One region of the Pseudosulfitobacter pseudonitzschiae genome, then DNA from elsewhere that is predicted to be linked to it. Evidence: riboswitches for the same ligand, from Rfam matches in the RefSeq annotation. Region 1 holds a riboswitch; each other region holds the start of a gene.
What was found. A riboswitch is a leader RNA that binds a small molecule or an ion and turns the genes downstream of it on or off. The one in region 1 is predicted to bind cobalamin.

Region 1 (5,735 bases):
TTGTGTTGTTGGCTGTCACTTATATTCCGGCGCTGGCCACGTGGCTGCCGTCTGTCCTCATACCCTAGGAGCCTGTCATGGAAGCCCGAGTTTGCCGCCTGTATGGTGAGAACGACATTCGCATCGAAACCGCAACTGTGGCTGATCCCGGCCCGGGTGAGGTGCTGTTGGCCCTTGCTGCGGGGGGCATCTGCGGGTCGGATCTGCATTATTACCAGCATGGCGGCTTTGGTCCGATCCGTGTGCGCGAACCGATCATTCTGGGACATGAGGCATCGGGCACCGTGGTTGCCGTGGGGCCGGATGTGACGGGTCTTGCAGCCGGAAATGCGGTTGCGATCAATCCCAGCCGTCCATGTGGTAAATGCGAATATTGCCACAAGGGTCTGCCGGTGCATTGCCTTGAAATGCGTTTTAACGGATCGGCCATGCGGATGCCGCATGAACAGGGGCTTTTCCGCGATCATATCGTGGTCGAAGCACGCCAATGTGTGCCGGTTGGTGTTGGCGTCAGCCTGAACGAAGCCGCCTGCGCCGAGCCGCTGGCCGTTTGTCTGCACGCACGCAACCGCGCCGGTGATTTGCAGGACGCGCGCGTGCTGGTGACAGGGGCGGGGCCAATCGGCACGCTTTGCGCCGCTGTTGCAATCGAGGCCGGTGCCGCCGAGGTTGTTGTGACCGACCTGCAAGACTTTACGCTGGAGGTTGCCCGCCGCATGGGTGCCACGCGCACCGTGAACGTGGCCACCAACGCCGCCGATCTGGATGTCTATGCCGAGGGCAAAGGGTATTTCGACGTAGCCTTTGAATGCTCGGCCGCGGCCCCCGCGATCAAATCCGCGATCACCTGCCTGCGCCCGCAGGGGCGTTTGGTGCAAGTTGGTGTTTCGGGTGACGTTCCGGTGCCGCTGAACATGCTTGTGGGCAAGGAAATCTCGTATTGCGGCACCCAGCGGTTCGACACCGAATTTGCCGATGCGGTTAACATGATCTCGGAGCAGCGCATCGACGTCACGCCGATCATCACCGGCACCTATCCGCTGGACCGCGCCATCGAAGCCTTTGAGGCGGCTGGAAACCGGTCTGGCGCGGTGAAAGTTCAACTCAGCTTTTCCAACACATAAGGGCACCGATATGAACACAGCGACATTCAAACGTGACGATCTTTTCAATCTGGCCCTGACCCTGCTGACCAATGCGGGGCTGGAACCGGCCAAAGCCGAAGTGGTCGCCGAATTGTTGGTGCAGACCGATGAGTTGGGCGTGACCACGCACGGCACGTCGATGGTGCCCTATTACCTGCCCGAGCTGAAGGCGGGGATGATGACCTCGGAGGGCAGCTATGAGGTGGTGCAAGACCGCAAAGTGACGATGGTTTGGGATGGCACCTATCTGCCCGGTCACTGGCTGATGCAGCAGGCACTGGATGTGTGCATGGCGCGCGCGACCGAGTTCGGGATGGCGGCCCTGTCGATGCGGCGCGCGCACCATATCGGGTGTCTGTCGACGCTGACGCGCATTGCGGCAGATCGCGGTTTTGTGTGCTATATCGCCACCTCTGATCCGTCAGGCAAATGGGTGGCCCCCTATGGCGGGACCGAACCGCTGCTGACGCCGAACCCTTGGGCCATCGGTTATCCATCGCGCGAGCATCCGGTTCTGATCGACACCTGCGCGTCGATCACCACGGTGTCCAAAGTGCGCGAGCTGATCAACACCGGCGTCCAATTCGCCCATCCTTGGATGCTGGATGCGGCGGGCAATGCCACGACCGATCCCAATGTGATCAACGCCGATCTGCGCGGCAGCATCCAGCCGGTGGGGGGCAGCGATCATGGTCATAAGGGCTTTGGTCTGGCGTTGATGGTCGAGATGCTGTCGCAGGGATTGTCGGGCCACGGTCGCGCCGAAGAACCCGAACGTTGGGGCGGCAATGTGTTTTTGCAGGTCATGGACCCCGAAGCATTTGCCGGAAAAGAGGCGTTTGAACGCGAGGTTTCGCACCTGAACGATCTTTGCCGCGCAAACCGCCCGCTTGACGCTGCCCGCCCCGTCCGCGTTCCCGGCGACCGCGCCAGCGCGGCGCTGAAAGCAGCCCAAGGGGGCACAGTGCGCTTGCCACAAGAAGTCTTTGCGCGCCTTGAACAAAGCGCCGCAGAATATGGCGTGTCAATGCCGTCGATGTGCTGAGGCCCTTTGACGGATCAGGCTGCAAAAGCCCCGTACCCACGAGAATAGAAAGCGACAAGAGCGGCTGAAAAAGCGGCCCTTTAAATTTTGTCCACAGGTAATTCGCGGCGCGCGGGTATCTACATGTTGACATCTGCCCCCCATGACACCCAAAATGATGTTGCTTTGGTTCCGGCGATTCATCTCGTCGGTGAAAAGGGAAGCCGGTTAAAATCCGGCGCTGCCCCCGCAACTGTAAGCGGCAAGTCGACGTCCGATACCACTGGTGCAGCCGCATCGGGAAGGCGGGCCAAGACGTTCGAGCCGCAAGTCAGGAGACCTGCCAAAGCATGAAAGATGACGCCGTGGCGGAGGGCCCGGACGCGCAATCGGGCACGAAGGTGTCTGTTTTCGTGTCCCCTCCGTTCGGGTTTAAACCACAAAGGGACAGCCAAATGACCATCACCGTCTATTCCAAACCGGCCTGCGTTCAATGCACCGCCACCACCCGAGCGCTTGAGGCGCGGGGGATTGCGTTTTCCGTGATCGACCTGACCGAAGACGCCGCCGCGATGGAAGTGGTGCAAGGGCTGGGTTACCGGCAGGCACCTGTGGTTGTGGCCGGCGACGATCATTGGGCCGGTTTCCGCCCCGACAAAATCAGCGCAATGATCTAGGGCAGGCGGAGCCGGTGGGGGGACTGATCTATTTCTCGTCGCGGTCCGAAAACACGCGTCGTTTTATTGATCGCACGGGGCTGGCGGCCCTGCGGATTCCGGTGGATGACGCGGATGCGATGCCTGTGTCCGACGGCCCCTTTGTGCTGGTCACACCCACCTTTGCCGACGGGCAGGGGCGGGGTGCGGTGCCCAAACAGGTGATCCGCTTTTTGAATATCGCACACAATCGTGCGCTGTTGCGCGGGGTTATCGCCTCGGGCAACCGGAATTTCGGTGCCACCTATGCAATGGCCGGTGATGTGATCGCCGCCAAATGCGCGGTGCCGGTGCTGTATCGTTTTGAACTGGCGGGAACCGACGGGGATGTCGACCGCGTGACACATGGATTGGACAGGTTTTGGAAAACGCAACTCTCGACCGCGAGCTGACCGACAGCGCGCCCGCACGGGCGGTGCCTTTGGAATGGCAGGGGCTGGATTATCACGCGCTGAACGCGATGCTGAACCTGTACGACGACAACGGGCACATCCGGTTTGACGCCGACCGCATGGCCGCGCGGCAGTATTTCTTGCAGCATGTGAACCAGAACACCGTGTTCTTTCATTCGCTGGACGAAAAGCTGGATTATCTGGTGGCCGAAGGGTTCTACGAAGACAGCGTGCTGACCCAATATGACCGTCCGTTCTTGCACCGCATCTGGGCGGCGGCCTTTGCCAAGAAGTTCCGCTTTTCGACGTTTCTGGGCGCGTTCAAATATTACACCAGCTACACGCTGAAAACGCTGGACGGAAAACGGTACCTTGAACGGTTCGAGGACCGTGTGGTGATGGTGGCGCTGGCCTTGGCGCGTGGCAGTGAAGACGATGCCATGCGTTTGATGGAAGAGATTATCGACGGGCGTTTCCAACCCGCGACGCCGACGTTTCTGAACGCGGGCAAGGCGCAGCGCGGCGAGCTGATTTCGTGTTTTCTGCTGCGGCTTGAGGACAATATGGAAAGCATCGGGCGCGGGATCAATTCGGCGCTGCAACTGTCGAAGCGCGGTGGTGGCGTAGCGTTGATGCTGACGAATATCCGCGAACACGGCGCGCCGATCAAAGGCATCGAAAATCAGTCTTCGGGTGTGATTCCGGTGATGAAGCTGCTGGAAGACAGTTTTTCCTATGCCAACCAGCTGGGCGCACGACAGGGGGCGGGGGCGGTTTACATGAACGCGCACCATCCCGACATTTTGCGGTTCCTGGACACCAAACGCGAGAATGCGGACGAGAAAATCCGCATCAAGACGCTGTCGCTGGGTGTGGTCGTGCCCGATATCACCTTCGAGTTGGCCAAGAAGAACGAAGATATGTACCTGTTTTCGCCGCATGACGTGGAAAAGGTGTACGGCGTGCCGCTCTCGGATATTTCGGTGACCGAGAAATATCACGAGATGGTGGCCAACCCCAAGATACGCAAGAAAAAGATCAACGCCCGTGCGTTTTTCCAGGCGGTGGCCGAGATCCAGTTCGAATCGGGCTATCCCTACATCATGTTCGAAGACACTGTGAACCGCGCCAACCCCATCGAGGGGCGCATCGCCATGTCGAACCTGTGTTCGGAAATCTTGCAGGTGAACGAGGCTTCGCAGTTCAATGACGACCTGAGCTACCAGCACTTGGGCACCGATATTTCGTGCAATCTGGGGTCGCTGAACATTGCCCGCGCGATGGACGGCGGCAATCTGGGTGGTACGGTCGAGGTGGCGATACGGGCGCTGAATGCTGTATCGGAACTGTCGTCGATAGAGTCCGTGCCATCGGTGCGGCGCGGCAATGACGAAAGCCATGCCATCGGGCTGGGCCAGATGAACCTGCACGGGTTTCTGGCGCGCGAACGCATTCACTATGGCAGTGTCGAGGGCGTGGATTTCACCAACATTTATTTCGCCACCGTACTGTTCCACTGTCTGCGCGCATCGAATGCGCTGGCGCGTGAACGCGGGCGCAGTTTTGCAGGCTTTGCGCAGTCGCAATATGCCGATGGCAGCTTTTTCGACAAATACGTCGAACGCGATTGGCTGCCCGAAACGGATAGTGTGACGGCCTTGTTTGACCGGTTCGGCGTTGCGCTGCCGACGCGTGCGCAGTGGTCTGAATTGCGCGATGCGGTGATGGCCGACGGGCTGTTCAACCGCAATCTGCAAGCGGTGCCGCCGACGGGGTCGATCAGCTATATCAATAATTCGACCTCGTCGATCCATCCGATCACGTCCAAGGTCGAAATCCGCAAAGAGGGCAAGATCGGGCGCGTCTACTATCCGGCGGCATTCATGACCAACGACAACCTTGAGTATTACAAGGATGCCTATGAAATCGGCCCCGAGGCGATCATCGACACCTATGCCGCAGCCACGCAGCATGTGGATCAGGGGCTGTCGCTGACCCTGTTTTTCAAGGACACCGCCAGCACCCGTGACATCAACCGTGCCCAGATCTATGCGTGGAAAAAGGGCATCAAAACAATTTATTACATCCGCCTTCGCCAGATGGCGCTGGAAGGAACCGAGGTGCAAGGCTGCGTCTCTTGTTCGCTGTGAGGACCGCAATGAAAGACATGATACATGCCCGCCCCGTGCCACGTGCGATCAACTGGAACCGTTTGCAGGACGACAAGGATCTGGAAATCTGGAACCGTCTGACGGTGAATTTCTGGCTGCCGGAAAAAATGCCGCTGTCGAATGACATTCAAAGCTGGTCGCAACTGACCGAGGAAGAACAGCGGCTGACGATCCGCGTGTTTACCGGCCTGACGCTGCTGGATACGATCCAGAACACCGTGGGTGCGCCTGCGCTGATGGCTGATGCGGTCACGCCGCATGAAGAGGCCGTTTTGACCAATATCGCC
Region 2 (5,735 bases), on a different replicon from region 1:
TCACTGCAACCAGCCCCACGGGGCGCTGTGTGCTGCGGTCGCTGATCACCGACAGGGTGCAGCGTGGTCAGGTCTTTGCCCCGATGCACTGGACCGGGGAAACCGCCCCCACGGGGCGCATCGACGCGCTGGTGCCGGGCATCGTGGACCCCGTTTCGGGCCAACCCGAAAGCAAGGCCGCTGTTGTGGCACTGGCACCCTTTGATGCCGCGTGGTTCGGCTTTGCGGCCAGTACCGACAAGCTGGCCCCCGACTGCCCTTACTGGGCGCGCAGCCGCGTTGAACACGGCTGGCGGGCCGAACTGGCAGGCAACCATGCCCCGCAGGATTGGGAGACCGACGCCCGCCGTCTGTTCGCCCTGCCCCATGCCCGTTGTCAAAGCATTGCAGACCCCGCGACCGGCACCGCCCGCATGGCGTTTCTGGACGGGGACAACCGCCTGCTGGCGGCACTCTTCGTGTCCAGAACACCGGTCGCACTGTCGCGCGATCACCTTGTGTCGCAACTCGGACAGGGTGCAACTGCGCCGCTCTCGGGACGCCCCAGCGCCGATATGCCGGACCCAGGTCCGGTCGTCTGCGCCTGTTTGGGCGTCGGGCTGAACACCATCGGTGCGGCCATCGACAGTGGACAGGCGGCGACCGTCGCACAGGTGGGCGCCTGCACCGGCGCGGGCACAAACTGCGGCTCTTGCAGGCCCGAGATTGCGGTGCTTCTGGCCGCAGCCCAGCGCGTCGAGGCGGCAGAATGACCCTTGCGCCCTATGTTGCCATCCTCGGGCGCGGTCAAGGCCGCGCGCGGTCTCTGACACAGGCCGAGGCTGAGGCCGCGATTGCGCTGATCCTGTCAGGGAACGCAGCCCCCGAAGCCATCGGCGCCCTTTTGATGCTGATGCGGATGAAGGGGGAAACCGCCGAAGAAATAGCAGGACTGACAGCCGGTGCGCGGGCGTCCCTGCCCCGTTGGGCGGGTGCGGCCCCCGCGATCGACTGGCCATCCTATGCCGCCGGACGCACCCGTGGTCAGCCGTGGTTTCTGGCGGCGGCCAAGCTGGTGGCGCAGGCGGGCCATCCGGTCCTGTTGCATGGCTGGAATTCGCATCAGGCCACAGGTGCAAGCGTGCGCGCGGCGCTGCCCGACGTCGGGATCGCACAGGTAGCTTGGACCGAAGCGCCCGACGCCTTGGCGCAGAGCGGTATCGCATATGTCCCGCTGGCGGGTATTTCACCCGCTCTGATGGATCTGCTGCGCTTGCGTGATGTGCTGGGTTTGCGATCGTGCATCAACACCGTGCTGCGTATGCTGAACCCCGGCAGCGCTCCGATTGCGGTGCAGGGTGTTTTTCACCCCTCATACCGCGAATTGCAGCGCGATGCGTCCTTGCTGCTGAACCAGCCCTGCTTGCGCGTGCTGAAGGGCGGCGGGGGCGAATTCGAACATCATCCCACCAAAGACATCACCTTGCACGGATTGCACAACGGCGCGATATGGGAGGGTCAGACCGGCACCGCGCTGACCGGCCACCTGCGCCTGTCCGAAACCGACAGCCGCTTGTCGGATGTCTGGAACGGCACCGTACAAGACGAATTTGCCACTGCGATCATCACCAGCACGGCGGCGCTCGTGCTTGGTGCCTGCGGGCGTGCCGACGCAAACCACTTGGCACTGGACCTTTGGGCCCGCCGCCACCACGCCAAAGCCGCCTAGAGGATCATCATGCACAGCTTTCCAATGTTTATCCGCACCACCAACCGCCGCGTTGTCATTGCAGGCGGCGGCGAACAGGCCGCACAAAAGGCGCGCCTGATGTTGAAAACCGACGCGCGGCTGGTGCTGCTTGCGCCTGATCTGGATGCTGAGCTGGCTGATCTGGTCGCAACAGGCGTCGCGGTACAGGATGCGGCGCCAGTTACCCCGCGCAGTTTTGCCGACGCCGCACTGGTGTTCATCGCCACGGGCTGCCCCGGACTGGATGCGGCCCTGCATGCGCTGGCCAAACAGGCGGACGCGCAGGTCAACGTCGTTGACCAGCCGTCCTTGTGCGACATGACCACACCATCACTGGTCGACCGCGATCCCGTGGTCGTGGCAATCGGCACCGAAGGAACGGCGCCCGTGCTGGCCCGCCGGATCAAGACCGAAGTCGAACAGATGCTGGACCCGCGCCTTGGCACCTTTGCCGCACTAGCGGGCCGTTTGCGCGGCGCGGTGGCCGCACAGATCCCGAAAACCGACCGCCGCGCCTTTTGGCGTTGGGCCTTTGCCGACGCCCCTTGGCAATTGCACAAAACCGGACAGGAACGCGCCGCTGCCGACCTGCTGAAGCAGACGGTTTCCACACGCGACGTGCCTGCGCAGCAAGGCCATATCGCACTGGTCGGCGCAGGCCCCGGTGCACGCGATCTGCTAACCTTGCGCGCCGTTCAACGCCTGCAAGAGGCCGACGTGATCTTTTATGATCGGCTTGTCGATCCACAGGTGCTGGAACTGGCCCGCCGCGACGCCGAGCGCGTTTTTGTCGGCAAAACCGTGGGCGCGCACCTGTGGCCGCAAGACCGGATTTGCGCGCTGATCGTTGCCGAAGCAGCCAAAGGCCGCCGCGTTGTGCGTCTGAAATCCGGTGATCCAGGCATATTCGGCCGCGCGACCGAGGAACTTAATGCCGCCCGTGTTGCACATATTCCGGTCGAAGTTGTACCGGGTGTGACTGCGGCGAGTGCAGCGGCGGCAATCATGGGTCAATCGCTGACGGAACGCAGACAGACCGATACACTGGTCCTGACCACCGGACGCCACTGCGAAGACGATGACGAAACGACAGACTGGGCGCGCCACGCTCTGCCGGGCACAACTTTGGTGTTCTACATGGGCGTGGGGGCTGCGCAGAAAATCCGACACTCTTTGCTGGCACAGGGCATCGCGCGCAGAACAAAAATCACCATCGCCGCAGATGTCAGCAAATCAAACCAGCGTATCGTGTCCACGACGCTCGCCGATCTGCCAGAGGATCTGGACCAGAGCGGTATTACCGGCAATGCGCTGGTGATGCTGCGGATTGCATCCCAGCCCGCACAGGCGATCGCTCAAATCGCATGACTGCGACAAGCGATACTGGCAACAGGGCAAGGGCGTGCAGGGCGCAACTGCGCCCCGCGACTTGCGTCAGGACATTCCCAGCGCTTCTTTGTACATCTCAAGAACCGCTTCTTCTTCGGCAATGTCGTCAGGCTCGCGCTTGCGCAGGGCGATGACCTTGCGGATCACCTTGGTGTCGTAACCGCGCCCTTTGGCTTCGGCCATCACCTCTTTTTGCTGCTCGGCAATATCTTTTTTCTCGGCGTCCAGACGTTCGATCCGCTCGATGAACTGGCGCAGTTCGTCTGCTGTTACGCGGTAGCTGTCGGGGTTGGTGGCAGTGTCGGTCATGGGGCGCGTCCTTCATTCGGGGCCAATCGGGGCTTGTCTGGCAAGACCCAACCGTTATCGTCCCGACTTGCCGCCTGCAAGACAACTTTGACGCACCACTCTGCCGCAAGGTCGTTTTCGCGTCTTGATCGGCAGCGATGCACAGGCTAAGCCACCCCTACTTTGGTTCGGCGGGGTAACCCGTCGTTAAAGGGAACGCGGTGCGGGAAACCATCCCCAAATCCGTGACTGCCCCCGCAACTGTAAGCGGTGAGCGCGACCGTCATATGCCACTGGGGGGTCACCCTCGGGAAGGCACGGCCCCGCATCGACCCGCAAGTCAGGAGACCTGCCAAAGCGATCACCCGGATACGAACGCGGGGGGCGTGCGTGTCGGCGGCCTGACCGCTTTGGTGGCGTTTCACCGGCGGAAGGCGCTTCAACCTTTCCCATTCCGACGACCAAGGGCCGCCCGCAACAGGCCCGTCCGTAAGGGGACACGACTTTTATGAAACACCTGCTTGCTTCGGCATCCGTACTGGCACTGGCCACCCTGCCACGCGCCGCAATCGCCCAAGACGATGCTTTTGATCTGGGCACCATCACGGTATCGGCCAGCCAGACGCCGGTCGAGACTTCGCGCACCGGCACCGTGGTCGAGATTGTCGATCAGGAGACGATCGAGAACAGCACAAGTATTCGCGTGGCCGATACGCTGGACACACTGCCGGGCATTTCGCTGTCAGGCAACGGCGGTTTGGGCACCGCGTCGACATTGCGCATTCGCGGGCTGCCTGCGCGCTATGTACCCGTATATATCGACGGCATCGATATGACAGACCCCTCCGGCACGCAAACCTCCTTTGGTTTCGGGCCACTCACCACTGCAGGCATCGGCAGCATCGAAGTGTTGAAAGGGTCCCAATCGGCGCTTTACGGCTCCGAAGCGATTGGCGGGGTCATCAATATCTCGACCCTGCGCGCGACGGAGAACGGCACACAGTTGCGCTACAACTTCGAGGCAGGCAGCTATAACACCTTTGCCAGCAGCTTTGGCGTGGCAACCAAATCAGATCGCGGCGAACTGGCCTTTACCATCAGCCATGTCAGCACCGACGGATTTTCAGCCGCAGATGAAAACGACGGCAATACCGAAGCAGACGGATACAAGGGCACAACGCTGATCCTGACGGGGGCCTATCAGGCGACCGAACAGGTGAAGCTGGGCTTTGCGCTGAATTATATCGACAGCGAAACCGATCAGGACGGTTTTCCGGCGCCCGCCTTTACTCTGACTGATACAGCAAATCAGGAATTTGCCACCCGCTTGGGGGCACGGATCTATGCCGAGATCGAGTCAGGTGCAGTCGATCACACCCTGTCGCTGGCCTATTCCGAGATCAACCGCGATTACCCCGTCGGTACCACCAACGCATTCAGCGGCGAACGCACCGAGCTTTCGTACAAGGGCGTCACGCAGGCGGGTGCGGTCGATCTGGCCTTTGGTGCCAGCTATTCCGAAGAAAAATTCGCAGCCGACGCAGTGACCGGCACCTACCGGATCGCCTCGGTCTTTGGCGAGGCGCAATATGCCGTGTCCAATGACATCGACCTCAGCTTTGCGCTGCGCCACGATGACCATTCGACCTTTGGCGGATTCACAACCGGCCGGCTGGCGGCGAACTGGCGCGTCTCCGCAAACACCACATTGCGTGCGGCCATCGGGACGGGTTTCCGCGCGCCATCGCTGTATGAACTGTTTGGCCCCTTCGGAAGCCCTACGCTGGAACAAGAAGAAAGCCGCAGCGCCGAATTCGGCGTCGAACACCGTTTTGTCAACAACGCCGTGGTCAAGGCAACGGTCTTTTACACCGAGATCGACAACCTGATCGATTTCGCGGGCGCCGGTTATACTCAGGTTCCGGGCACCTCGACATCCAAAGGGGTCGAACTGTCGGGCCGGGTTGCACTGGGTGCGGGGACCGATCTGTTCGGGTCCTACACCTTTACCGACGCCACAGGCGCCAACGGCGCCCAACTTGTCCGCGTGCCCAAGCATGACTTTGTTCTGGGGGTCGAGGCCGATCTGACTGACAAATTGTCGGGCCAGTTGGTGGTGAACCACGTCGCGGGTCGCGCCAATGAAAGCGATTTTAGCACATTCCCCGCAACGCCGGTCCCGATGGCTGACTACACCGTGATCAACGCCTCGGCGACCTATGATTTCAGCGACACCACCCAAGGATACATGCGTCTGGAGAACCTGACCAACGAGCAATACCAGACCTCACTCGGCTATGGCACTTCGGACCGTGCTGTGTACTTTGGC
Region 3 (5,735 bases), on a different replicon from region 1:
GGCAAAAGGAACACTGACATGACAATACACTTCATCGGCGCCGGCCCCGGCGCGCCCGATCTTCTGACATTGCGAGGGCGCGATCTGATCACTGCCTGCCCTGTCTGTCTTTATGCGGGGTCGCTGGTGCCCGACGCCATCCTAAGCCACTGCCCACCCGATGCGCGGGTGGTGAACACCGCCGCGATGGATCTGGATGCGATCATCGCCGAAATGCAGCAGGCCGATGCGGCGGGGCAGGATGTGGCGCGGCTGCACTCGGGCGACCTGTCGGTCTGGTCGGCCATGGGTGAACAACTGCGTCGCCTGCGCGCGCTCAATATCCCCGTCAGCGTGACACCGGGCGTACCGTCTTTTGCCGCCGCTGCGGCGGCGCTGGGGGCGGAACTGACCCTGCCGGAACTGGCGCAATCGGTGGTTCTGACGCGCACATCAGGGCGCGCCTCGGCCATGCCAAAGGGTGAGACGCTGGAGAATTTCGCAGCTACCGGCGCCACGCTGGCCATCCACCTGTCAATCCAGAATCTGGACCATGTGACCGGAACACTTATCCCCGCCTATGGCGCAGATTGCCCTGTTGCCATCGTCTATCGCGCCAGCTGGCCGGATGAGCGCATTCTACGCGGCAAACTTGGCGACATCACGGCACAGCTTGATCCTGCCATCACACGCACCGCCCTGATCCTTGTCGGTCCGGCCCTCGGCGGTGAGAGTTTTGCCGAAAGCTGTCTGTACTCTGCGTCCTATGACCGCCGCTATCGCCCCCTTGATGCCGCAAGCCCGTGGGCAGACTGGAGCCACGGCGATGACTGACGCCCCCGGACTGCTGATTTCCGCCCCCGCATCCGGCACAGGAAAAACGACTGTAATGCTGGGCCTTCTGCGCGCTCTCGCGCAAGACGGGCTGACGGTGCAGGCGTTCAAGTCGGGGCCGGATTACATCGATCCGGCCTTTCACCGCGCCGCAAGCGGGCGCATGTCGTTCAACATCGACACATGGACAATGGGTGCGGGCCTGCTGGGTGCCATTGCGGCGCAGGCGACTGGCGCGGACATCTGCATCGCAGAGGGGTCGATGGGGCTGTATGACAGCGTTGCCACACGCGGCCAAAGCGGCTTTGGCGCCAGCGCAGAAACCGCCGCGTTGATGGGATGGCCCGTTGTGCTGGTGGTGGATGTCAGCGGACAGGCACAATCGGCGGCGGCTGTGACCTTGGGGTTCAAACTTTACAATCCCGACCTGCCCTTTGCGGGTGTCATCCTCAATCGGGTCGCCTCGGCGCGGCACGAACGGCTGGCACGGCTGGGTATGGAAAAGGCAGGGCTAACCGTGTTCGGCGCGCTGCCCCGACAGGGTGATCTGACACTGCCCGAACGCCATCTGGGGCTGGTGCAGGCGGCAGAACATCCCGATCTTGTGTGGTTGCCCGGCGGTTATCCCGAACTGCACGCGGGCCGTCTGGCCGCAGCACAAACCTTTGCCAAAGGATTGCGCGAACACGCCAGAACGCGGCCCGTGCATGGCGAGTGCGGCGGCTATATGGCGCTGGGTCAGGCGTTGATCGACAAGGAAGGCAACCGGCACCGGATGGCAGGCCTGCTGGGTCTTGTCAGCAGCTACGAAACCCGCAAATTTCACCTTGGATACCGTCAGGCCACCCTGCGTGCCGCCATGGCGGGACATGCGAAGGGTGCGCGTTTGCGCGGGCACGAATTCCACTACTCGACCATCATCGAACAGCCCGACACACCGCTTGCCGATGTGGCCGATGCCGACGGCGTTCCGGTCCCCGAAACCGGATCGTGCCGAGGTACTGTGACGGGTACGTTTTTCCACCTTGTGACGGCGGAGCAGGATTGATGGCAGGTTTTGTCAGTTTTGTCGGCTCAGGTCCGGGAGACCCCGAACTCCTGACGCTAAAAGCCGTGAACCGGCTGAAACAGGCGGATGCCGTGCTGTTCGACGATTTGTCATCGGGTCCGATACTGGCACATGCACGCGCCGGTGCCGATCTGGTGAGCGTGGGCAAACGGGCGGGGCGCGCCTCGCCCAAACAGGATCATGTCAGCCGGTTGTTGCTGGAATATGCACAAACTGACCAGCGTGTCGTGCGGCTGAAATCCGGCGATAGTGGAATCTTTGGCAGGCTTGAGGAAGAACTGGGGGCCCTGCGCGAGGCGGGCATCCCCTATGAGATTATTCCGGGCGTGCCCTCAGCCATAGCCGCCGCTGCCGCAGCGGGCATTCCCCTGACCCGCAGACTGACCGCGCGGCGTGTGCAATTCGTCACGGGCCATGACATCAGCGGACAGCTTCCGCAGGATCTGAACCTGCCCGCCCTGACCGATCCGACAGCGACAACCGTTGTTTTTATGGGTAAACGCACCTTTCCCGAACTCTACCGCCTGCTGAACGCGCACGGACTGTCCGCCGACACGCCCGCCCTTCTGGCTGAGGATGTATCGGGGCCACAACAACGCCTGACACGCTGCAGCATCGCTGCCTTGGCCGACAGGCTGGAAAACACAATCTCGGATGCACCCGCGCTGGTGCTTTATGGTCCACTGGCCGTGTTTTAACCTTTGGGACAAGGGATTTATCGTTGCCGCGAGTGCGCAACTGTCCTAGGATCAGCGCACGGTGTCGCGTAACAGCGACTTAAAAGGGAACCAAGTGAAACGCTTGGACTGCCCCCGCAACTGTAAGCGGCGAGCGCGCGGGAAACACCACTGGCCACCCGGCTGGGAAGGTCCCAAGCGCCCCGACCCGCAAGTCAGGAGACCTGCCGTAAAACCACAGGGCCTAGTGCCTATTACATATCCATCGCCGCCGGAGGGGCGGCCACATAAGGACGGTTATAATGCATATCGAACCCGGCGTCGTAGATGGCGCCAAAATGGTCTTTGCCTATGGAACGGCAGCGGCTGCAGCCGGTTATTCCGCGAAACTTGTCGCTGCGGATTTGGCCCGAAACGACCTTCCAACCTTTGTCATCCGCACGGTGCTTGCCACCGCCGGCGTGTTCGTCTTCTTCGAGGTCCTTCCACATTTCGCGGTGGGTGTATCCGAAGTTCACCTGATACTGGGCACCACGCTGTTCTTGCTGCTGGGGGCTGCCCCGTCTGCCATCGGTCTGGCGCTTGGCCTGCTGGTCCAGGGCATGTTCTTTGCCCCGACCGACCTGCCGATGTATTTCGTAAACGTCACCACACTGCTGGTGCCGCTGTTTGCCATCGACGCACTGGCCGGACGGGTTGTTCCAAAGGACACGGCCTATGTGGATCTGTCGTATACCCATGTGCTGAAAATGTCGGGTGTCTATCAGGGCGGTATCGTGGCTTGGGTCGCCTTCTGGGCAATCTACGGCCAAGGCGCAGGCGCGGACAATCTAAATGCCGTCTGGACCTTTGGCGCGGCCTATATGCTGGTTATTCTGGTCGAACCGCTTGTCGATCTGGCTGTGCTGGCGGCCGCCAAGACCCTGCATAAGGGCAAAGGGTGGGGAATTTTTACCGATCGCCTTTATTACGCCGCATAACTGAATAGAATCAAGCACTTCCGGGTCCGGCAATGGGCCCGGATTTTTTTATGGATAACGATATGCTCAAAGATCTGTGGCTGATTGGTATCGGGACAGGTAGTCTGGGCCACCTTACGGCTGAGGGCGCGCAGGCGTTAAAGGATGCTGCTATCATCCTCGTCCCGCAAAAAGGGGACGGGAAGACCGACCTTGCCGAGATTCGTCACCGAATTATCGCTGCCAGTGATACAACGGCGAAGGTGATCGGCTTTGAATACCCGGTGCGCGACCTTGAACAGCCTTATCTAGACGGCGTCGACGCATGGCATGACGATATCGCACGACGTTGGCAGGCGGCTCTGGCGAGCACACAAGTGTCCGGGCCGGTTGCCATGCTCGTGTGGGGCGATCCTGCCCTATACGACAGCACAATCCGGATCGCAGCCCGGTTGGCACCGCAGCCGTCGGTGCGTGTGGTGCCGGGGATTAGTGCCATTCAAGCGCTCACAGCAGCCCATACTCTGCCTTTGAACACCATCAATGGCGTTGTGGCTATCACCACAGGGCGCCGTTTGCGCAACGCGGGCTGGCCAGAGGGAGCTGAGACGGTCGTTGTCATGCTGGACGGGGAGTGCAGCTTTACCCGTCTGCCGCCTGAAGGGCTGATGATCTGGTGGGGTGCATTTCTGGGCATGGAAGAACAAATACTAGATCATGGCTTAGTACAGGATGTAGCAGATCGGATCATTTCCACCCGTCAACTCGCTAGAAATGAACACGGGTGGATTATGGATATTTATATTTTGCGAAGGGATTACGTTCAGAACGCAGCGTAATGGGAAGGGGTCTCCTCCTTGAAAAGAGGGTTCTCTCGCCAACGCCGGTCATTCTCTTGGACGAGGCACATATCCTCTTTTGACACCACGTCCGTGTCTCGATATATGGTGATCCACTTGTTCAGCGTCGACATGCCGACACCGAGATCATCAGCCACCTGCTTTCGCTTCGGCCCATAGGTCAGCGCGACGCGCACCGCATCTTGCAGGAATTCATTCGTCCGCTTCAGTCCCATAGTTCGTCTCCTTTGTTGCAGCAAATACTATCAAAGGAGCGGCATCAAACCGCGACTGGCCCCTACAGCCGACACTGAGCAGCAGGAGTAACGAGTGGTTTGCCATTCTTAACATGGCGCATCGCCAGATTGCGCCCCATTCGTCCATTGGCGAGATAGCGGGCTGCGGGTGGTGAGATTTTGGCATCTTTCAGTTCGGGAAAGAGATTAAGAATCTCTTCGCGTGCTTCGTTGCTGACAGATTTCAAAGCTTCCGGCCCCGTGTACAAGCTTTCCGTTTCTGCTCCGTTCGAATAAACCACCTCATGCTGATCAAACAGCATATGGTAATACTTGAAGCTTGTAATATCTTTCGCGACCTCAATTCCGTCGATTTCACACAACTGCTTTGCCGCTATCAAAACCTCATCGGCGCCGAACATTCGGCGGGCGATTTTGGAACGCACCAGGACTCGGTGCTGCGGCGATACCAACAGGTCGGTAATGGGGGAGCAATCTCCCAGCGTGCCTGCCTTAATGCGGATAGGGTTTAGATTAGGTGCAGAAGCAATATCTGCCTGCGAAAGTTCCCGTGCGCCAATCCAGCGAATGGGCCGAAAGCCGTGGTCAAGGGTTGCAACCAAATCGCCGATCCGGAGAGCTTCGATTGGGCGCTCGCCCTTTTGTGTCAGAATCATTGTGCCTTCGGCAAAGCAAATCAACAATGTTCCGGCATCGGCAACGTAGTTCACCAGTGGCTTGCTGGTACTGTCCAGATTCAAGCTTCTGTTCGACGTACCTATCCACGTCGGATTGCCATTGATCATGAAGAAATCATGATCACTCACCGAAGAAGGATTTTCGCCCGAGCTGGACGGCACTACCTGCACCCAGCCAGTATCGGGATGGAAAAACTCCCAACTGTCATCCGCATTGTCCGGATCTTGCAACAACCAGCCAGTGTATTCTTGGCCGTCGACTTCATAGGTCATTACAGTGAGATCGTTTCGTGGAACTTCTCCCGAAACAGTCCAAGACTCTGTCCCGGCAGGCGTAAGTGTTCCATCTGGTTGTACCTGAAAGAACTGCCAGGTGGCAGTATCCCCGAGCAACATATAGGAATTGCCATCGCCGATGTCTGGGGCGGCCAAAAGGCGGTCATT
Region 4 (5,735 bases), on a different replicon from region 1:
TTGGCCTGACTGCCGGTGCGGGCCGTCAAAAAGCGTTTGACCATCCGGTCCTCGACCGAATGAAAGGTGACAACGGCCAGTTGCCCGCCGGATTTCAACGCCCGCTCAGCCGCCATAAGTCCCTGATAAAGCTCACCGTATTCGTCATTTACCGCTATACGCAACGCTTGAAAGCTGCGGGTGGCGGGGTGCGATTGGTTTGGCTTGGACCGTGGCAGGCAGGATTCGACGATCTTGGCCAGACGCAGGGTTGTGGTGATGGGTGCCACATTGCGTTCGCGAACAATCGCCTTGGCGATGCGGCGGCTGGCGCGTTCCTCGCCATAGTGGAACAGGATGTTGGCCAGCACAGCTTCGTCTGCGGTGTTAACCAGATCGGCAGCTGACGGGCCATCCTGACTCATCCGCATGTCCAGTGGTCCATCGCGCATGAACGAAAAGCCGCGTTCGGCAAGGTCCAGTTGCATGGAACTGACACCCAGATCCAGTACAACACCGTCCAGATCCTGTGCATATTCATCCAGCTTGGAAAACACGCCCTGCTGCATCACGATCCGGTCGCCATAATCGCCCGCCCAGCTTGCAGCCATGTCAAAGGCCAGCGGGTCGCGGTCGACGGCAATCACGCGGTCGGCACCAGCGTCAAGCAGCGCACGGGTATAGCCCCCTGCGCCAAAGGTTCCGTCCAGCCATGTCCCTGTGATGGGTGCGCAGCCGCGCAGAATGGCGTTGATCAGAACCGGAATATGTGGCCCCCCAGCCATGATCTAGTCCAGTTCCCCGTCCAGATATACGGACGGATCAAGGTCTGGATCAAAGCCTTCTTCTTCCAGCGCGTCATGCACTTCATCGAACCTGTCGGGGTTCCATATCTCGAACGTATCACCCGAGGCCGCAAAGCGTGCCATGTCGGTCAGGCCGATCTTTTCACGCAATTTCGCAGAAAGAACGATGCGGCCTGTGTCATCCACCACGGTCTCGATGGCCTGCGTCGAATACAGACGCTCCATCGCCTTGCGCTTGGCCGAGCCGCGCGGATGTTTCGAGATTTTATCGTCAACCTCGTCCATAGCTTCGATGGTGAACCCTTCGAGGTAATCGCGGGTTTTGCCGCCATAGACGATGATGATGCGGGGCGGCAGGCCGTCTTTCCATTCGGGGTCGGACCCTTCGATCACACGGCGAAACGAGGCGGGGATAGAGACCCTGCCCTTTGCGTCCACCTTGTGGTCGCTTTCGCCTCTGAACCTGCGTGCCATCTGGCCTGGTCCGTCCCAATGTTGCGCCCGTTTGGATCGGGCTTTGTGTGTCTCGCGCCCCCGCGAATGCTGTCCCCGGTGCTGGAATTAAAAACGGCGGGTTGATCTGCTGCCACTGATCAACCCGCCGCCTGTCCCGCTTGGCGGGATGTCCAGCTGCGCGCGCCACCTGGGGGGATGTCTGCTCGCTCGCGCGCCGGATCTTTGGTCTGATGAAAGCGAGGTGCCTGTATGAAACCTGCTAGAGTCTTGTTTGTCTGCGTGGGGTCGTTTGGTGCCCCTTGTCTCGATCTCATCCGATGAACAATTGATGGCATGGGAAATCATGGGCGGCAATAGTTTTTTATGGGACAGAGCCACTAACTGTGGTTCGAACGAGATGTTGCGCACAACATATTGTGGGTAAATATCGGCGGATTTTGGCTTAATTTGTTTAATTCAAAGGCTATACCACAATATCTAGTGCAGCCATGCTCCACAAACTACGGACCCATGAATTCCCAAAAAACTTACCCACAGAAGCAGGTGGTATTCCATGTTTCCGTTACGTTCTCAAACGGTTTTGCCAAACGGCGGCGGAATCAATTCCAAATACCCGGGTCACAGCCCTGTGATTCGGTTTTTCAGGTCAAATTCATGAAAACGTCCCATGATTTCCCACAATGCCCGTGTACGCGCATGCTGTTCCCATGAAATCCCGGAACTTGCGCGCCTTGGTCGGGTAAAAGGGAAATCGGCACCAAGCGCCGGGCGCGGTTTGTACATATAGTGTAGAAAACTGTACGGTGGCGAGGTTCGGGATCAGGCCATGCCGCCGTCGATCAGCCCCTTGGCGATACGGGCATAGGCCTGTGCCATCGGACCGTCGCCTGCGGCCACGGGCGTGCCGTTGTCGCCCGCCAGTCGCGTTTCCAGATCAATCGGCAAGGCCCCAAGCAAGGGCACGCCCATCTTGTCGGCTTCGGTGGCCACGCCCCCTGTCCCGAAAATCTCGTGCTGGGCGCCACAATCCGGGCAGATAAACATCGACATATTCTCGATCAGACCCAATACCGGCGTTTTCAGCGTCTTGAACATATCCAGCGCCTTGCGCGCGTCGATCAATGCCACATCCTGCGGCGTGCTGACCACGATGGCACCGGTCAGTTCGGATTTGGTACACAGGGTCAGTTGCACATCGCCGGTGCCGGGTGGCAGATCGACAATCAGCACGTCCAACTCGCCCCATTGCACCTGCCCCAGCATTTGCTGCAAGGCCCCCATCAGCATCGGACCGCGCCAGACGACGGCCTTGCCCTCTTCCATCATGAAACCGATGGACATCAGAGTGACGCCATGTGCGTGCAACGGAATGATGGTTTTGCCGTCGGGCGATGCGGGGCGTTTGTTTACCCCCATCATGCGCGGCTGCGAAGGGCCGTAGATATCCGCGTCCAGCAGGCCAACCTTGCGGCCCTGTTTGGCCAGCGCCACGGCCAGGTTCGATGAGATGGTGGATTTTCCGACGCCGCCTTTGCCCGAGCCGATGGCCAGAATACGCTGGACGCCGGAGGGTTTTGTCGGACCGGCCTGCGGTTTGGGGTGACCCCCGATTTTCAGGCTGGGTGGCGGTGTGGACGGTTTTGCAGCAGGTCCGTGGGCGGTGAGCGCCACTTGCACGCTTTCTACTCCCGGCACGGCGGCCACAGCGGCCTGGGCTGCATCGCGCACAGGGCCCATCGCTTGTGCGGCCTCGGGTGTCGGTGCCTCGATGACAAAGCGCACGGCGCTTCCGTCGATCTGGATGGCACGAATCAAATCGTTGCTGACGAGGTCGCCACCATCAGGCAGGGCGACTCGTTTCAGCGCGGCGGAAATCAGATCGGGAGTAAGTGTCATGTGTAACCTCTGTTCGGAGCCATTGTTGTGGCACTTGGGGCCGCATGTGCAACCCCTATCGGCAGACCTGCACAAGCCTTGGGCAGTTTGCAAAAATAGGTCAGCGTTCCCTATGCATTTGCTGCATGGCAGCATTGTTGATACGTCTATTGTGCAAGCGCAGCATTACGCTAAATTCATTGCAAGACGAACGCAAACGAACATCAAACACACATCCGAGGCACCGAAGAACATGGCCTACCTGAATCAGACCGCAACAACATACAGCAGCTTGACCGAGCGCCTGCTGGCAACAACTGCCCGCATTCTGGACGCCGCAGCTGAACGCCAGGCAAAACGCGCTGTCTACCGCAAAACATTTAACGAGCTGGCAAGCTTGGGTGATCGCGATCTCGCTGATCTCGGCCTGCACCGCTCACACATCCGCCGGATTGCGACAGAAGCAGCCTACGGCGACAAATAATAGAGTTCGGACATTTCCACCTCCTCCCGGAAATGTCCGTCACAACGCGGCGGTATCTCTCCTCCTCCCTGATGCCGCCGCACTTTTTCCCCGATCAAACGGGGATACGACATCGCTGCAGGGTCTCTCCTCCTCCCTGACCTGCGCAGTGACTAACGCGGCGACACCGCTCCTCCCTCAGGTGTCGCCGCACAAGATACCCCGGTCAAACGGGGGCACAGATCGCCATTCGGGTCTTTCCTCCTCCCTGACCTGGTGGTGAACAAGGCGGCGGCCCCTCCTCCCAGGTGTCGTCGCACCTTCTACCCCGATCAAACGGGGATATAGATCGCCACCTGGCCTCTCCTCCTCCCTGGCCCGGTGGTGAAACAGCGCGGCGGTCCCTCCTCCCAGGTGTCGTCGCACCCTATAATTGTCGGGCCTCTCCTCCTCCCTGGTCCCGACAATTGCAAAGGCGGCGGTCCCATCCTCCCGGGGCCGCCGTTTTTTTATGTATTGCCGGTTTTATCGTCGAAACGCGCGCGGGCAGCGTCAGTGCATCTGCCGCCGACCCGCAGCACCGCCACGCCGATGAGGCGTAGGCACATAGCGTGTTGCCGCATGGATGTGGTCCAGAAATGCGCTGACTGCAGGGCCGGGATTGTCATCATCCCAACCGGCCAGCACGTCACGCGCCGCTTGTCCGGGCCGCACATCTTGCGGCAGGGTAAACACCCATTCCAGAAACCCCGCCCGTGCCGCGGCAGCCCCGTCAGAGGTGGCACCACAACCGGCATTATCCAGATCGGCAAGCCCTGCCACGATCCTTGAAAACATCTGTCGCCCTTTCCCGCCACGCCCCGTGACGTATTGAGTTGTGCGGACAGCTTAGGAAGGGCAGCACGGGGACGCGCCCGTACACAGCCGCTTCCATCGCCACCCGCGATTCACGTACATCCAAGGCTGGTTTCCGGGCTTGGGGCGGGTGGCCTTGCGGCCCGCGACTGACACCTTCCCGAAGGGTATTCCCCAGTGGTATTGCCAATCACATCCCACCCTCACCGTTGCGGGGGCAGCGCCGGCATTTCACCGGCTTCCCAATTCTCCGCCCGTGGGCGGCACCTTGGATGTTCAGACTAGGCGGGCGGCCTGCGCACAGCAAGCGCAAAGGCGGTTGCGGGCGATCATTTCAGACGCGCCCGCAGGCAGGGATCAAAACGGAATGTCGTCCGTGCCGGTGATGAATTTCGACACGACCTTCTTGGTTCCCGCCTTTTCAAAGTCGATCTCCAGCTTGTCGCCCTCGATCCCCACCACCGCGCCATAGCCGAACTTTTGATGGAATACCCGTTCGCCCACGGTAAAGCTGCTGACCGCACTGGCGTCGATTGTGGTGTTGCGGGTTTCGCGTGGCTGGCTGACCGACCGGTCCTGGCTGCGCGCCTGCAACCGCCGCCATCCGGGCGAATTATAGACGTTCGCCTCGGCTGCGGCCTCGTGCAGACGGGATTTGACACCCGCCATACCGGCAGCGCCGTAGTTGCCACCGTGCAGGCCCGGCGGGGTCAGAACGTCCACGTGATCCGATGGCAATTCGTCGATGAACCGTGACGGCAGCGCCGATTGCCATTGCCCAAAGACGAACCGGTTGGACACGAAGGAAATTGTGCAGACTTCTTCGGCACGGGTGATGCCGACATAGGCAAGGCGGCGCTCTTCCTCCAGTCCCTTGACCCCGCTTTCGTCCATCGAGCGTTGCGAGGGGAACAGACCGTCCTCCCAACCCGGCAGAAAGACCATCGGGAATTCAAGACCTTTGGCCGCGTGCAGGGTCATTATGCTGACCTTGGCGCCCTCGCCCTCTTGTTCGTTGTCCATGATCAGGCTGACGTGTTCCAGAAACCCCTGAAGGTTCTCGAAGTTGTGCAGCTGGTTGATCAGTTCCTTGAGGTTTTCCAGACGCCCCGCCGCTTCGGGCGTCTTGTCGTTCTGCCAGTGGGCGGTATAGCCGCTGTCGTCGAGGATGATTTCGGCCAGTTCGATATGGTTGTAGTCGGGCGGCGTGTCGGTTTCCGTGTCCACCACGCTGTCGTCGTCGTCCATGATCCGGGTGCCACTGGCGCGCATCATGGCAGACCAACGGTCGATCCCCTCGA

Region 2: another riboswitch for cobalamin. It lies ahead of SULPSESMR1_RS04890 (TonB-dependent receptor plug domain-containing protein); the one in region 1 lies ahead of nrdH (glutaredoxin-like protein NrdH).
Region 3: another riboswitch for cobalamin. It lies ahead of SULPSESMR1_RS13840 (energy-coupling factor ABC transporter permease); the one in region 1 lies ahead of nrdH (glutaredoxin-like protein NrdH).
Region 4: another riboswitch for cobalamin. It lies ahead of SULPSESMR1_RS09670 (hypothetical protein); the one in region 1 lies ahead of nrdH (glutaredoxin-like protein NrdH).

The regions. Positions count from the first base shown of each region.
Region 1 covers NZ_CP022416.1:286,356-292,090, forward strand. Annotated here, with positions in the region: gene SULPSESMR1_RS18960 (TRAP transporter large permease) at 1-68, shown strand, start outside; gene SULPSESMR1_RS18965 (L-idonate 5-dehydrogenase) at 78-1,124, shown strand; gene SULPSESMR1_RS18970 (Ldh family oxidoreductase) at 1,135-2,190, shown strand; cobalamin riboswitch at 2,340-2,531, shown strand; gene nrdH (glutaredoxin-like protein NrdH) at 2,625-2,846, shown strand; gene nrdI (class Ib ribonucleoside-diphosphate reductase assembly flavoprotein NrdI) at 2,861-3,277, shown strand; gene nrdE (class 1b ribonucleoside-diphosphate reductase subunit alpha) at 3,346-5,427, shown strand; gene nrdF (class 1b ribonucleoside-diphosphate reductase subunit beta) at 5,436-5,735, shown strand, end outside.
Region 2 covers NZ_CP022415.1:1,013,937-1,019,671, reverse strand. Annotated here, with positions in the region: gene SULPSESMR1_RS04910 (nitrate reductase) at 1-752, shown strand, start outside; gene SULPSESMR1_RS04905 (glycosyl transferase family protein) at 749-1,708, shown strand; gene cysG (siroheme synthase CysG) at 1,718-3,097, shown strand; gene SULPSESMR1_RS04895 (DUF2312 domain-containing protein) at 3,164-3,427, opposite strand; cobalamin riboswitch at 3,574-3,777, shown strand; gene SULPSESMR1_RS04890 (TonB-dependent receptor plug domain-containing protein) at 3,915-5,735, shown strand, end outside; gene SULPSESMR1_RS04885 (ABC transporter substrate-binding protein) at 5,704-5,735, shown strand, end outside.
Region 3 covers NZ_CP022415.1:2,803,910-2,809,644, forward strand. Annotated here, with positions in the region: gene SULPSESMR1_RS13820 (cobalamin biosynthesis protein) at 1-22, shown strand, start outside; gene cobM (precorrin-4 C(11)-methyltransferase) at 19-813, shown strand; gene SULPSESMR1_RS13830 (cobyrinate a,c-diamide synthase) at 806-1,861, shown strand; gene cobA (uroporphyrinogen-III C-methyltransferase) at 1,861-2,580, shown strand; cobalamin riboswitch at 2,623-2,805, shown strand; gene SULPSESMR1_RS13840 (energy-coupling factor ABC transporter permease) at 2,862-3,539, shown strand; gene cobF (precorrin-6A synthase (deacetylating)) at 3,590-4,357, shown strand; partial or broken gene SULPSESMR1_RS13850 (IS3 family transposase) at 4,369-4,593, opposite strand; gene SULPSESMR1_RS25425 (Hint domain-containing protein) at 4,656-5,735, opposite strand, start outside.
Region 4 covers NZ_CP022415.1:1,994,669-2,000,403, forward strand. Annotated here, with positions in the region: gene rsmH (16S rRNA (cytosine(1402)-N(4))-methyltransferase RsmH) at 1-764, opposite strand, end outside; gene mraZ (division/cell wall cluster transcriptional repressor MraZ) at 768-1,259, opposite strand; gene SULPSESMR1_RS09660 (Mrp/NBP35 family ATP-binding protein) at 2,061-3,137, opposite strand; gene SULPSESMR1_RS09665 (DUF1127 domain-containing protein) at 3,250-3,600, shown strand; gene SULPSESMR1_RS09670 (hypothetical protein) at 4,132-4,416, opposite strand; cobalamin riboswitch at 4,524-4,720, opposite strand; gene SULPSESMR1_RS09675 (ATP-dependent helicase) at 4,792-5,735, opposite strand, start outside.